2 regions of the Pseudoalteromonas sp. Of11M-6 genome follow, and region 2 is predicted to be linked to the other one. Evidence: riboswitches for the same ligand, from Rfam matches in the RefSeq annotation. Region 2 holds a riboswitch; the other holds the start of a gene.
The links. Region 2 has a riboswitch for lysine ahead of dapA (4-hydroxy-tetrahydrodipicolinate synthase). Riboswitches for the same ligand answer to the same signal wherever they lie in the genome.
Positions count from the first base shown of each region.

Region 1: it holds a riboswitch for lysine, as region 2 does, so the genes downstream of both, lysC (lysine-sensitive aspartokinase 3) here and dapA (4-hydroxy-tetrahydrodipicolinate synthase) in region 2, are expected to answer to the same signal.

Region 1 is NZ_JAKRFW010000002.1:252,498-259,946, reverse strand. It holds gene MHN32_RS02425 (ATPase) at 1-809, opposite strand, end outside; gene MHN32_RS02420 (hypothetical protein) at 806-1,354, opposite strand; gene MHN32_RS02415 (hypothetical protein) at 1,359-2,603, opposite strand; gene nhaD (sodium:proton antiporter NhaD) at 2,760-4,007, shown strand; lysine riboswitch at 4,153-4,323, shown strand; gene lysC (lysine-sensitive aspartokinase 3) at 4,412-5,758, shown strand; gene MHN32_RS02400 (DUF924 family protein) at 5,881-6,411, shown strand; gene MHN32_RS02395 (sodium-dependent transporter) at 6,491-7,449, shown strand, end outside.
Region 2 is NZ_JAKRFW010000012.1:37,706-45,154, reverse strand. It holds gene ilvG (acetolactate synthase 2 catalytic subunit) at 1-1,576, opposite strand, end outside; gene MHN32_RS08285 (TraB/GumN family protein) at 2,105-2,980, shown strand; gene MHN32_RS08280 (hypothetical protein) at 3,140-3,757, shown strand; gene MHN32_RS08275 (response regulator) at 3,743-5,470, opposite strand; lysine riboswitch at 5,613-5,791, shown strand; gene dapA (4-hydroxy-tetrahydrodipicolinate synthase) at 5,907-6,791, shown strand; gene MHN32_RS08265 (2,3,4,5-tetrahydropyridine-2,6-dicarboxylate N-succinyltransferase) at 6,802-7,449, shown strand, end outside.

The sequences.
Region 1 (7,449 bases), on a different contig from region 2:
TTCGGTGCGTAAGCCGCCAGTTTACCTTTTAATACCGCCTCATTTTCAAGCATTTTCTCAAGGGCTGAAATTGGCTCTTGCATTGACTCCAGCGCATTTAGTTCACGACGCGCACGGTTAACCTTATCAAAAGCGCGACGCCAGACTTCATAAAAATCGACTTTCGAGTTCGACATATGGCGTTCGAACACCTTGAGCATAAAGCGCTTTACGTCTTGTGCACCGAGTTTGTGCAGATTCAAAATACGACGGAATATTTCTTTATATACAGGCGCATCTTGGACATTATTCAGTGGGATCATCTTCAGGTTGATATCGCCATCAAATGGTGTGGCACCACCTGTGAGCAGGGCATTAAGTTCTTGTGCTTTTAGCTCTACAGGCTTAAGTTGTTTTTCCTGTAAGTGATTAAATAGCTTGGTGTACTTGATGATACTTTTACCCTGGGTGTAATCATCAAGATTCAGTTTGCCTTGATAGCAAAAAAACTGATGCGCGTAGCCGGCGATTTTACCCAGTCCCGCAACGCCAATGACCACATCGCCGTGGGGGAGGTTGGCTTCAAGCAAAATATAGGATTGATCAGAAGAGAAGTAGAACTTACGCGTTTCTTCTAAATCGTGGCCATCCCATTCAGTCAGTCTTAAATCGTTGATAAGTGGAAACTGTAGCGCATTGATCACCGAGCTTTTACCGGTGTTATTCGGGGCGCAGATAGACGCACTTTTATCCAGAGGAATGACACACTTAGCGTATCCGGCGGTATTTAATAATGCGAGTTTACTTAGGCCGTACAACTGCTCGCTCATAGCTCGTCCTCAATATCATATTGTTCTTCGTTTACTTCCATTAGCGCATCAATGTAGCGATAAATCGGTGCAAGTAGCATAAAGCCTTGCTCAACCTCACGGGCTAGACCCAGTCTCACCATACGTAAAAACACGTCTTTTCTGAGATCTGAGCCCGAAAAAATCTCCAACTGGTCAAAAAGATGCTTATTGAGCTGTACTATGGTTTGCATTAGCTCTAAATCGCAGCTTTCATCAAATAGTACGCGAAGCGGATCTTTACCTTGGTTGGCATAGTGCTCAATTAAAATATAAATGGTTAGGGCAATCGCACGGGAAATTTTCCCCATATTTGGCGTGCTTTCATCGCTTGCCAAATAATAAAAACCACGGGCATCGTGCTGTAAATCATGGCCTAAGGCTGAAAATAGCGCTTGATAGCTATCAATTTGCTGATCTAACTCTTGCCAAAGGGTAGTGTCTTGCTCACTGATATGATACCCGCTCACCAGTTTTTTATTAATGGCTTGGAGTTCATTGAGCATGTCTAAGTTAATTGTCGTCATAATGCTAATCTTGTTTTGCTTTGGCACTAAATGGATATAAAGAGAAGGTATGCGATGCGATAGTGATCTTACTCTTTTGTTGCTCTTGGCTAAGTGCCAAGTCAGATTCGTTGATCAGTTTTTGATAAAGGAACAGCATTTCGTCTGCTTCAAGATCAGGGTAGCTATCGCTTAAAAAGCCCAATAGTGCCTGGCGCTTTTTACCGGTTTGTTGAAATCTCGTTTTTACCGAGTTGTAATCTGGAATGTTAGGGCTTTGATAAGCTGGCACATCGTCGTGATCGGGCAGCTGATATTCTTCATGCTCAAATTCAACGAGACTTGCCATATATGCGACCATGTGACGCTTTTGCCCAAGGTTAAAACGTTGAATGTCTGACACAAATTCTGGTTGAACTGGTGAGAGTAAACGGTCAACACCGCGCTTTCTAATTTGTCCAAGGACTTTAGAGGCTTGCCGCGTAATGAGTGTATTGCGGCGTAGCTCTTCACGTAACGGCATGAGGAGATCGGCACTGCGGCTTAAACTTTCTCTACCAATGAGGTGCATATCTAAAATGCGTGTTCTGAGCTGCTCCAGCATGCGTTTGTCTGCAGCACCACGGCCTAATTGTTCAATCTCGTCAATTTGTTCACTGACCTGAAGCTCTATTTGATCGAAGCAGCGTTGGAAAGGGCCATGAATATCGACCATTTCCAACATAGGTTCGATATATTCGTCAAAAGCTTCTAATACGGCTTTATATCTCATGCCAAGAGACAGCGTTGAGGTGTCAGACTTTGCTTGTTCAACCAAGTTCATGATAGCGCTTTCGTTATGCTCGAACAGCTTAACAATTTTACGAACGCGTTCGTCCATAATGCGGCTAAAGCGGCGTAGCTCAGAGTAGTCAGCCTCTTCACCGGCTTGTGCGATGCGATTACCTAATCTTTCTAAGTCTTTTACCAGCACCGTGATCTCTTCCGCTAAACCGAGGCTTTCTTCTTGTAAAAGAAAGCTGGCGAAGTCAGCGATTGCACGGTTGATTTCTAACTGTGAAGATTTAGCTAAAGGAATAATAATTTCTTGTTGGAGTAATCGATTGGTTTCTTTATATATTCGTTCACTCGACCAGCTAGAATTTTTCTGCTTTAGGATGTTTTGTACATCTTTTAGACTGAAATCTGCGAGCTTAAATCGTTTAAAAAGTAGCTCGAGTACGCTCCAGTGTTCATTTATCGTATTTAATAATTTTTTTGCTGGGATCATAACTTTCCAGTGTGTAGTAGAGAAGTTTCATCACCACTTCATCAAATTGTCACAAAATGTTTATTGTACGTGGCATGGGGCCTGCGATGGTGCTAGAATCCGCCCCGAAATCGAACCCACCCCTTGTTACATTTAATTACAGGTTGTTTGCGCATTATGGTCACGCCCATTATTCTAACCCTGATCGCCATCGCTTTTATACTCATCGTTATAGAAGATATTATTCACGTAAACAAGGCCAAAACAACGCTTTTTTTTGGTACTTTATGTTGGATTATCGCCTTTATCTCTCCAATTCATGGTCAAAGCCCAGAAATTGTACAAATTGAACTAGACCATAACATTTTGGAAATCGCGACGCTTTGGCTGTTTTTAATGGCTGCCATGACGTTTGTGGCCTACTTGAACTCAAAAGGGTTTATCCAAAATATTGTTCACCGGATCATGCCAACCCATATTAGCGAACGCAAGCTAATGTTTTTGGTCGGTGCTTTTGCATTCGTATTTTCGTCAATATCGGATAACATCACCGCGACGCTTATTTCATTAGCTGTAGTCATGTCTTTGAAATTAGACCCGAAAAAGCTAATTAGATATGCGACATTAATCATCTTCAGTGTTAACTCCGGTGGGGTATCATTGATCACCGGTGATGTAACCACCTTGATGATATTTTTGGCCGATAAAGTAACCATCCCTGATCTGCTTTTACTAATTGCCCCTTCTATTTTTAGCGTATTTATCTTAGCTGCGATGCTATCAATCGGCATGAATGATAAGATCATTTTTGAAAAGGCTGAATTACGCAGAATTGAAAAGACCGATATCACCATTGCGCTCATCTTCTTATCAACCATTTTTGCTACGTTATTCTTAAGCGTGCAATACCATGTACCGCCGATGCTAACTTTCTTATTTGGCTTGTCTTTGATGTTCTTAATGGCGCAATTCTTGATGCGCAAGAAAGACGTTAATAAGAAAATCATCGACTATATCCGTGAAATTGAATATGACACCTTGTTGTTCTTTGTGGGTGTGCTCTTATTAGTTGGCGCGTTGAAAGAGGTCGGTGTACTGTCTAAGTTTACCGATTTATATCTGCATCTTGCACCGGAATACGCAAACTACTTGGTCGGTTTAATGAGTGCGGCGGTAGATAACGTGCCTTTGACGGCTGCGCTATTAAAAGCAGATATTACGATGACTCCAGCGCAATGGCTAACCTTTACTTATGCGACTGGGGTTGGTGGCTCTATGCTTATCATTGGTTCTGCAGCGGGGATCATTGCAATGAGTAAGGTTAAAGCATTAACCTTCTCAAGCTATCTTAAAATGAGTATCTACCTGCTTATCGCATATACCATTGGATATAGTGGCGCGTATTTCGCGGGTCAGCTTATTTAAGACCAATGGATTTAATTTTTTAGCGCTTTGGGATAAGTTTTTCATAAATAACTTGACACCTAGACGGCTAAAAGATAATTTTCTCACATCGCCCGCATTTATTGCGGGCTTTTATTTTGCTTTTATTCAGATTAACAAAGGCAAAATAAACAGAAGAGGCGCGATGCTTAGGTAGTTAGTGTGAGGTGACGAGACCAATGACCACTAGTGAGGGAAGTATTCGCCGAGGAGAAAAGTTGCTCGTCGCAACGATTCTTCGGTTTACGAGGCTGAATCCTCGGAACTGTCACCGTATTGGTGGAGAGCTTCTGGCAAAGGTCATTTCAAGCGTTCGTCTTTTTAGAAATCCCATGCCGAGTTCTCCTTATAAAATTTGACTGTGCCAACAGTCGAGAGGAGAGAAAATGAATTCGCAGTATGTTGTAGCCAAATTTGGCGGTACCAGTGTCGCTGACTTTGAGGCTATGTCTCGTTGTGCTCACATTGTTCGTGACAACCCAAATGTTCGAGTGGTCGTTGTGAGTGCGTGTGCTGGCGTAACCAATCACCTTGTAACGCTAACCCAACAAAAGGAAGATGAGGCCGGGCGCAAAGCGGTTGTTGCAGCGGTTGAAAACATACAGCAAGCGATTATCGACCAAGTGTCTTTGGATGCTGATCTTGTTGAGGGTTACAAGCAAACTTTCAGTGAATTTGAAAGCCTTGCGAGTTTACCTGCACTTAGCAGACAGCAATGCGATGAAATGTTGAGCTTTGGCGAACGTTTTTCTTCTTATTTGTTTACCCAAATACTACGTAATAACCAGGTTCAGGCGTCGCGATTTGATGTGCGTAAAGTGCTTAAAACAGATAATCAATTTGGTAAAGCGAATCCGAATATTGCAGCTACGCGTGAAGCTGCGCAAACCAATTTGGTCGCGCTACTTGGCGACACAGTGCAGGTGACGCAAGGGTTTATTGGTAGTGACCAATACGGCCAGACGACTACGCTTGGTCGTGGCGGTTCTGACTATAGTGCTGCATTGTTAGCAGAGGCAATTGACGCGTCAAGTGTGCATATTTGGACCGATGTCGTTGGTATTTTCAGTACCGATCCGCGTTTGTGTGTAAAGGCTAGACCTATTCCTCGTTTGAGTTTTGATGAAGCGGCAGAAATGGCGACATTTGGTGCTAAGGTGTTACATCCCGCAACGATATTGCCAGCGAGTCGTAAAGGTATTTCAGTATTTGTTGGTTCAAGCCGTGATCCGCAAGCGGGTGGCACTTGGATTGAAAAAGAGAAAACGGCGCAAGCAGGCATTCGCGCAGTGACACAACGCAAAAACCAAATACTATTGACGTTAAAGAGCCCTGAAATGCTTCTTGCTAGCGGCTTTTTGGCTCGTATCTTCACCATTTTAAGCAATTACAATATATCGGTTGACTTGGTAACGACTTCGGAAATTAGTGTTGCACTTACGCTGGATAATGCGCCGAATGCTTCTCGACCAGAGTTAGAACAAGCTTGTTTGGATGAACTTGGCGAGTTTTGTCATGTGACCGTTGAAAATAATCTTACTTTGGTGGCCATGATAGGTTCTGAGATCCAGTTGAAGAAGTGCCAACTTAACCTGATGGATGTGTTGTCAGAGTTTAATATTCGATTGATATGCCATGGTGCGAGCAAGCACAATCTGTGCTTTTTAGTTGAGCAGCAGGAGTCAGATCAGGTCGTGCAGTCAATTCATGCTAAATTACTAGAGGTTGCGTAAGTGAATTTATTGTTTTTTAGGAACTAATAAAAAAGTTGCATTATTGAGTAATGGATGGCACTTTGTTTATAACGGTTAGGGTCTGCTGACCATCAAGTTTGTTTTTCCCTAGGAGTGCCATCATGAATTATAAAGACGTCTACGAATTCTGGTTTGTTGAATGCACTGAATCAGATTGGTGGAAGAAGTCTGTGGACTTTGATCGCATCATAAAAAATCGCTTCGGTATTTTGCACCAAATGGCGCACCAAGGTGAGCTTTCGAGCTGGAGAGCAACACCACTTGGCGCGCTGTGTGAAATCATTATCTTAGATCAGTTTTCACGCAATATATTCAGAGACACTCCAGAGGCGTTTGCCAGTGACGCATTGGCGCTAAGCCTCACCCAACACGCCATCGAAAAGGGCTACCACCGCCAGCTCAACGATACTGAATTGATGTTTTTATATCTACCTATGATGCATAGCGAAAGTCGCATCATCCATCGTGCCGCAGATCATTATTTTCGCGACCTGCCCAATTATGATTTTGAAGTCGCGCATAAAAAAATTATCGATAGATTTGGCCGTTATCCCCATCGAAATGAAATACTCAATCGCGATTCAACAGAAGAAGAAATGGACTTTCTAGAGACGCCCAACTCGAGTTTCTGAGGCACGGCTCGAACCTCTCGCATTTTTAGCGGAAGTACGTATAATCGGCCGTCTACAAAAATAATGATTGATTACAGACATGGCTCATACGCGCGATGGATTTCAAAGCCGACTTGGCTTTGTGTTAGCAGCAGCTGGTGCGGCTGTTGGACTTGGTAATATTTGGGGATTTCCCACACAAGCCGCAAACCACGGTGGCGGTGCATTTTTACTGGTTTATTTTGCGGTAATTTTCTTACTCGCATTACCTGCACTTTACACAGAATTGTACTTAGGCCATCAGGCACAAGCAAACCCAGTTAAAGCACTTAAGACAGCCTGGCGTGAAGGTAATCCGAAAATAGGAGCCGCGGCGGGGTATATCGGCCTTGCTGGTGCTATTGTGATGCTCAGCTTTTACTCCATCGTGGCTGGGTGGATGCTGTCTCATGCACTTGATCCTCTTGCGCAAATGGCTGAACTAGATGCTGCACATCAGTTTCTTAGCGGTGATTCGATGCTGAGAAACTTTATCTTTACGCCACTAATGTTAATTTTGACTGCGAGCATTATTCTTAAAGGCGTAAAATCAGGCATAGAAGCTTGGTCGCGCAGACTTATGCCGTTGTTACTGGTATTACTGCTTTGCCTTATTGGCTATATGGCGACATTAGACGGTGCAGCAGAAGGGTTTAGAACGTATTTAGTTCCGGACTTTTCAAAAATTAGCGATCCTGACTTGATCATTGCGGCGATGGGGCAGGCATTCTTTTCGTTGTCGTTGGGTGTGGGCTGCATGATGATTTATGGCTCGTACTTAAAACCGAATGAAAATCTACCTAAGCTGACGTTTAGTGTTGCAATGCTAGACACCAGTGTCGCATTTTTGGCCGGTTTACTTATTATCCCTGCAATATTCGTTGCGCAGCAAAATGGTGTTCAAGTATTTCAAGACGGCAAATTAATCGGTGAAGGCCGGTTGATTTTTGCCATTTTACCCGAGCTATTTGCCAATATGGGTGAAATGGGATTATTAGTTAGCCTGACTTTCTTTGTGCT
Region 2 (7,449 bases):
CATGTAAAATATAGGGCCCTTGCGCATTCACTATGGCGTCAACGGCATCATCTACTTGGTTTGCATGAGTAATTGTCTGTCCAGGAATACCGAACACGGCAGCCAATGAGACAAAATCAGGATTGTCTGATAGGTCGGTTTCACTGTAACGACCGTCAAAAAAGAGTTGCTGCCACTGCCTCACCATACCCAGCCTTTGATTGTCTAATATCAATATCTTAACGGGCAGGTTATTACGGCGGATGGTTGCCAACTCTTGAATATTCATCATGATGGAGCCATCGCCAGATACCGTGATCACCGTGTTATCTGGACGTGCTATCTGTGCACCAATTGCAGCTGGTAAGCCAAATCCCATCGTGCCTGCACCGCCACTACTTAAGTGATTGCTTGGATGACTGAATTTCATGTGCTGCGCTACCCACATTTGATGTTGGCCTACATCGCAGCAAACTACCGCTGTATTGGGTAGCTTTTGACTAAGTTGATTTAACAAATACGGTGCAAATACTTTTTCGCCAGGATAGTCATAGCGCCACGCATGTTGACGTTTCAGTGCTTCGATAGTCTCTAGCCATTCGCTATTCGTAACCACACACTCAAGTTGTGGCAATGACTGTTTTAAGTCTGCAATAAGCGAAGCCGCTGCGGGTTTGCGTTTACCCACTTCTGCAGGGTCGATATCTAAATGGATCACCTTTGCCCCTGCAGCAAACTTTGCCAAATTCCCCGTTACACGGTCGTCAAACCGTGCCCCGATACATACCAATAAGTCGCATTGCTGAACCGCCAAATTAGCCGCTTGAGTACCGTGCATACCTAGCATTCCTAAGTCATAATCATAATCCGGCGTTACGCTGCCCAAAGCTTTTAGCGTCGATACGGCCGGCATATGGGTCTTTTCTAAAAATTGCATCAGCTGTGACTGCGCATCAGCGCTTTGCACGCCACCGCCAATGTAGGCAACAGGTCGTTTAGCGTCACATAATAATTGATTGGCTTTTGCTACTTCAGTTTGTGAAACCTTCGGCTGTTCGTCTTGTGGCGCAGCAAAAGGATGAAAAGGTACTTTAGCTAACTGGATATCTTTGGGAATATCGACCAACACCGGACCGGGCCGACCAGACTGCGCTAAGTACATGGCTTCTTGTAATACTTCAGCCAAGTCTTCCGCTCGCTCAACCATGTAGCTGTGCTTAGTACATGACAAAGACATGCCCAACACATCCACCTCTTGAAAGGCATCCGAACCGATAGCAGCGGTCGGCACTTGCCCCGTGATAGCCAGTAACGGAACTGAATCCATCATGGCATCAGCAAGTGCGGTGATAAGATTCGTCGCGCCGGGTCCAGAAGTGGCGAAACAAACTCCAAGCTTACCTGTACTGCGAGCATACCCAACAGCAGCAAAGCCAGCACCTTGCTCATGGCGAGTCAAGTAGTGCTTAACTGGCGCGCCATACAAAGCGTCATAAATGGGCATGATGGCACCACCAGGATAACCAAATACGTGTTTAACGCCTTGCTCTTCTAGCACCTTGATAACAAGTTGTGCGCCGGTTGTTGAATTGCTCATGATCTGCTCTCAGTTGCCTTTTTTATGCCCTAAAACGAAAACGCCCCCCGAACCTTTTGGTGCGGGGGGCGTTTATGCTGATACTTTTCTTACAGCACTAACTAGCCCCCGCGGTAATAATAATCACCACGTTGATAATCACGACTAGTAGAGTTGCTGTTAGTAACATTGCTTGAATTCCGTAAATTTAAACTTGGCAATCATTCAGTGTAAGCACTGTGCTGCCTCTTTTTCTATTAATACCGCGCCTTGCACACTGAAGTCAACACAAAAAACTATGCTATTTAAAATTAAAAATCCGAGTTTAACGCATAAAAAAACCAAAAAACCACAAACTAAAGAATTAAAAAAACCACACATTTTAAAATGCGAATTTTCTATTGGTTCAGTTTCGATATAACGAAAAATTTACTTTCCCGATTTGCCCATATGAAATTTTTTCTACCGCCTAAGCGCACTTCATTTTTTAGTGACATTCACATTTCGATATCGCAGACTGACCCTTTAAAACCAACAGGGATCATTACTATGGTTAAAGTATTTTCACCATTGTTATTTATTTATCTTTGCTTAAGCCTTTTCAGTAATCTCGCCAACGCAGAAGTTGGCCTGTGGAAAGTAGAAAAGGACAACAAAACGTCGTACTTATTTGGTACCGTCCACGTCGGTGACGAACAAATGCATGGTTTACCAGCCAAGGTAAAAAGCGCCATTGCGAGTAGTGATAAAGTCATGGTTGAAGTGAACTTAGAGGCGCTTTCTCCATTTGCGATCCAACAGCGCTCCATGCCATTTATGCTGTTAAAAAACAACCAAACACTAAAAGATCAGCTCTCTGCAGAAGTCTATCAGAAGCTACAAGACTACTTTTCCAAAAAGCAGATAGATATCGCCTTATTTGAACGCTATGCGCCATGGGCCGTGATGATAACTATGCTACAACTGGAATATCAAAAGCTTGGATTTACCGATACCAATGGCATCGATAAACAAGTAATTGCCTACGCAAACGAAAAGAAGATCCCAATTGGTGAATTTGAAACCTTAGAATATCAGCTTGAAATGTTCAGTCAGCTGAGTATTCATAGTGACGCTATGCTCAAGGAAACATTTGCACAGATGTCTGATTTGAACACCTACTTCTTGGATTTAGTTTCCGCATGGCGAAGCGGCGATTTAGAGAAATTATCGCATTACTATCAGGTAAGTTTTTCGGATGATAAATATGGCAAACTAGCCGAGCAATTGATGATCATTGAACGCAATAATAACTGGGTGAAAATGCTTAAAAAGCAGCTCCCCAATGAATCAACGTTTATTGCCGTTGGTGCATTACATCTTGTTGAAAAATATGGCCTTGTTGAGCAGCTTAAAAACAATGGTTATTCAGTCACCCGACTATAACACTCAGCGCTATCTTGCCAAGAGGTAAGCAGTTTACTTTGTAGGCGTGTTAAACAGATACTTCCATTAACACGCCCTAAAAAAATAAAAATCTTTTTAAACCTTTTCATTTTTATGTGCGACTTACCTTTCAAACACTCTCGTTGAAGGTAAAAAGTAATGAAAAAGGTAGCGTTAGTTTTAGCATTAAGTGCAGCGGCAATGACTGCACAAGCAGAAGATTCAAAAACCATTACAGCATCATTCTCAAGCAATAGCCTAGCCGAGTTAGAAGTGGATATTGCCGTAGGTAAAATCGACCTACAAACTTACAACGGCGACACCATAGAGGTCGAAATTTTGGTTGAACCGAAAGAGTCAGACAGTTGGTTTGGTAAGCCAGATGTGAGTGAGGCCACCCTAAACAGCAACACATCAGGGGATAAATTATCACTTGAGATCAATTCGGATGATTATGAACTATCTTGGCAAGTTAAGGTGCCTGTTAATTTGGCTTTAGATGTTGAGGTTGGTGTTGGCAAAATTGATATTCAAGATCTTAATAACTCTGCTGATTTAGAGGTAGGCGTAGGAAAAATTAAAATTGAGACTACCACCACCGATTTCAAAAAAGTGTCTTTAGATTCAGGTGTTGGTAAAACGGCAATGTCAGGTTTTGGCAACGTAGAAACTTCCGAAAAGAGTATGGTTGGCTCGACAACAGACTATCGTGGTCAAGGCCAGTATTCCATCGATGCAGAAGTCGGAGTTGGAAATATTCGTTTAAGACGAGACTAAGTCTCCACACTTATTCAGTAATAGCGCCACTTTGCTATGCAGCACATCCGGTTGCAACGGCTTATACAAATGAGCCGTTGCGCCAAGTGCGTAGACCTTATCCAGATCCTCCGCATTGGTATTTGCGGTCACGACCAAAATAGGCACAGCTGGATCTAGCTTTCTCAAACGCTCAGTGGCTTCAAAGCCATCCATCACAGGCATATTCAAATCCATTAGCACGATATCAAACTTACCCACCTCATATACTTCAAGGGCACCTTCACCATGTTCGACATGCGTTACCAATTTTGCTATGGGCTGAAGCATTTTTTCAATCACGCGTGCATTTAGTAAATTATCTTCCACCAGTAAAATGCGAGCCGACACCTGCTCCATTGTATGAGCCGGTACCTGTTGATTGTCAATTTCAATAGGGACTCTCAGGATTGCTCTTGTACCGATTGGCTCCCTTGCACTAAAATCTAATCGTCCTCCAAGCGCTGAGGTGAGTAATTGGCAACGCTTCAGCCCTAACTGCGTGCCTTGAAAATGCTCGCTATGCACAGCTTCTCGTAACTGCTGATAGTCGAACCCAGGCCCAGTATCTTCAACGACAAATTCTAAATATGGTGTATCTTCATCTATAACCAAATCCGCAAATACTTGAATGCTGCCACGCTCAGTAAATTTAATTGCATTATTAACCAATTCACTGATCAACCAACCAACACGCTTACAATCACAATAACAAGTCACATCTAACTCATTACTCAATGCCAAATTAAAAGCGAGAGATTTCTTGTGTGCGGTTAGTTGAAAGGCGATACAAGCTGACTTTATTACTTCTCGCAATGCGACTTGATGACGCTCAATAACCACTTCTTGCTCGGAAAGGTTATTAAAGTCTTGAACCGAATAGAGTAATACATCCAATTGATTTGCTGCGCTTTTCACATGCTGTAATTGCTGCGTTTCTTTGCTCCTCAGATATTCATCTAAATACCCCTGAATGGCCTGCAATGGTGTTCTTAGCTCGTGACTAACGCGCGCTAAAAATCGTGATTTTGAGTGTAATGCATCGTCAGCAAGCTTTCTTGCCGCCTCTAATTTATCGAGTGCTTCAGCAATTTCTCGCGCCATTGGGCGAAATACAAGTTTCGCTTCTATAAACAGTAGCAACAGTCCAAGTAGCCAGATTAACAATTCTATTTTCCTCACCATCTCTGTTTTACTTCGCGCATGCTGCTCGAATAGTGAAACGGCATCATTCAGGTTTGGGAGTATATGCTGAGACGCAGTAAAGATTTGCTCCATTAATTGAGGAGTGGATTGCTGTAACCGAGACCTTGATAAAGTGACAAAAGTAGTACTTTGCAAATCCAACTGCACCGGCCCTTGGTAGTAAAGCGCTGTAAGCGCCTCATTCAGATAAATAGCCTCTCCACTACTTTCTGTTTTAGTTAAAAACTCATGATTACTTTCAAACTTATCAATGGCTTGACGTAGCGCTTCACTATCTCGTTGATTGTCTTGCGCACTATATAGCGCGATACGTTGGGACAACATCCGCTGCATACCCGCAATATTAATTACGTGTGCATCTAGGCTCTGCTGATACAGTAGATATTGCATAACCCCCATCGCCATCGACAACAATATAGCCATAGCAAGTAATGCCCCGATATAACGATTTTTAACTTTACTTATTAGCGACATATTTTTGTTTTTCATCTCATAGCATTGTCTCAGCTGCAATGTTAAGTGTAGTTAACAATCGCATTATTTACAGTCCGATGCTTGACACCTAGACGGCCAAAATGTTTCAATGCGCGTTCACCCTATTTAGATAGTTTGATGCCACGGCGTCAAATTGAGGGCTGGAAGAGGTGCGTTATTCAGGTAACTAAGTGAAGGAGAGCAAACTCCGTTGCAGCTTAGTGAGGGGAATATACGCCGAGAAATTGAGTTATTGTTTGCTAATACTCATTTCGGGCGACTGGGCTGAATCCCAGCGACTGTCACCAACATACTTGGTGGAGAGCTTCTGGTCTTAGAAAAATAAGGCCATTGGCTGCCTTATCCTTTTTAAGTCCATTGCTCTTCGAATTTTAACAGTTCGAAGTTTGGACACCCTCCTAACTCCGAACATGATTTAAGTTCGGTAGAGATGAAATCACAATTCAACTTATCTGACTATCCGTTGTGGACGGCCTTAGTAACGCCTTTTGATGCTGAAAATCAGGTTGATTTTAACGCATTAACGACGCTTGTACGCGATCAAGAGCAAGCTCGTAACGGTATTCTTTTACTAGGCAGTACCGGCGAAGGCCTTGCGCTTACCCAACAAGAACAGCAACAAATCGTTGAGTTTGTTTGCCAGCTCGCCCCAAGCGTACCACTTATGGTTGCCGTTGGCGGCAGTAATCTTGAGCAGCAAACACAATGGGTGCGCTTTTGTAATTCGCAGCCCATTCATGCGCTCTTACTTGGCTCACCAATCTACGCAAAGCCCGGCAAAGTTGGTCTGGCGCATTGGTTTAGTACGCTACTCGATGAGAGCCATAACCCTTGCATGCTCTACAATGTACCTGGTCGCAGTGCCGTTGCTATCGCCCCTGACCTACTCGGCGAACTAGCTTGCCACCCTAATCTGTGGGCACTAAAAGAAGCCAGTGGTGATATTGCCACCTTTGAAGCATTTCGTCAGGCAGCGCCTGATGTCGCCATCTATAGCGGCGACGATGGCCTTATGCCCTACTTTGCACAAGCAGGTGCAACGGGTCTGGTGTCTGTTGCAGCAAACGCATGGCCACAGCAAACCGCAGAATTTGTAAGGCGCTCGTTAAGCGGCACCTCTCCTAATTTATTTACCACTTGGTCAGAAGCTGCAAATAGCTTATTTGCAGTGGCAAATCCCATACCAGTCAAAGTGTTAATGCACTTGCAAGGGAAGCTCACAAGTCCAAACTTGCGCCCGCCACTGACACATTTGGAACTCACCCATACCGATGCGATCACTCGCGCGAACGAAACTATTTTATCTTGGAATTAAGGCAGTAAACATGAGCTGGTTAACCCTACTAAACGATTTAGAAAATGGCACAGTACGTGCGGCAACACAGGATGAGCAAGGCCATTGGCATGCTAACGTAGAAGTAAAACACGGGATCCTTGAGGCATTTAGAAATGGCGTAAATACAGAATTCCCAGGTGGATTTGTTGATAAAGACAACTTAGCACCACGCGGATTTGCTGCCCAAGATGGCGTTCGTATGGTTCCTGGCGGAAGCAGTGTAAGACGTGGCGCTTACGTCGCAGCGGGCACAATCATTATGCCACCGGCTTATGTCAACATTGGTGCCTATATTGATTCAGGTACTATGGTAGATAGTCATGCGTTGGTTGGTTCTTGCGCGCAAATTGGTAAAAATGTCCACCTTAGCGCAGCGGTGCAAGTGGGTGGTGTATTAGAACCAGTTGGAGCAAGCCCTGTTGTTGTTGAGGACGATGCCTTTATTGGTGCAGGCTGTGTATTGGTTGAAGGGGTTGTTGTTAAACGCGGTGCCGTATTAGCACCGGGTGTGCGCCTTTCAGCAAGTATTCCTGTCTATGACTGCGTGAACGAGCGCTTGCTTGACAAAGGTGAAGCCATCCCTGAAAACGCGATAGTGATCCCAGGCTCTCGTCCAGCCTCAAGTGAGTGGGCGCGC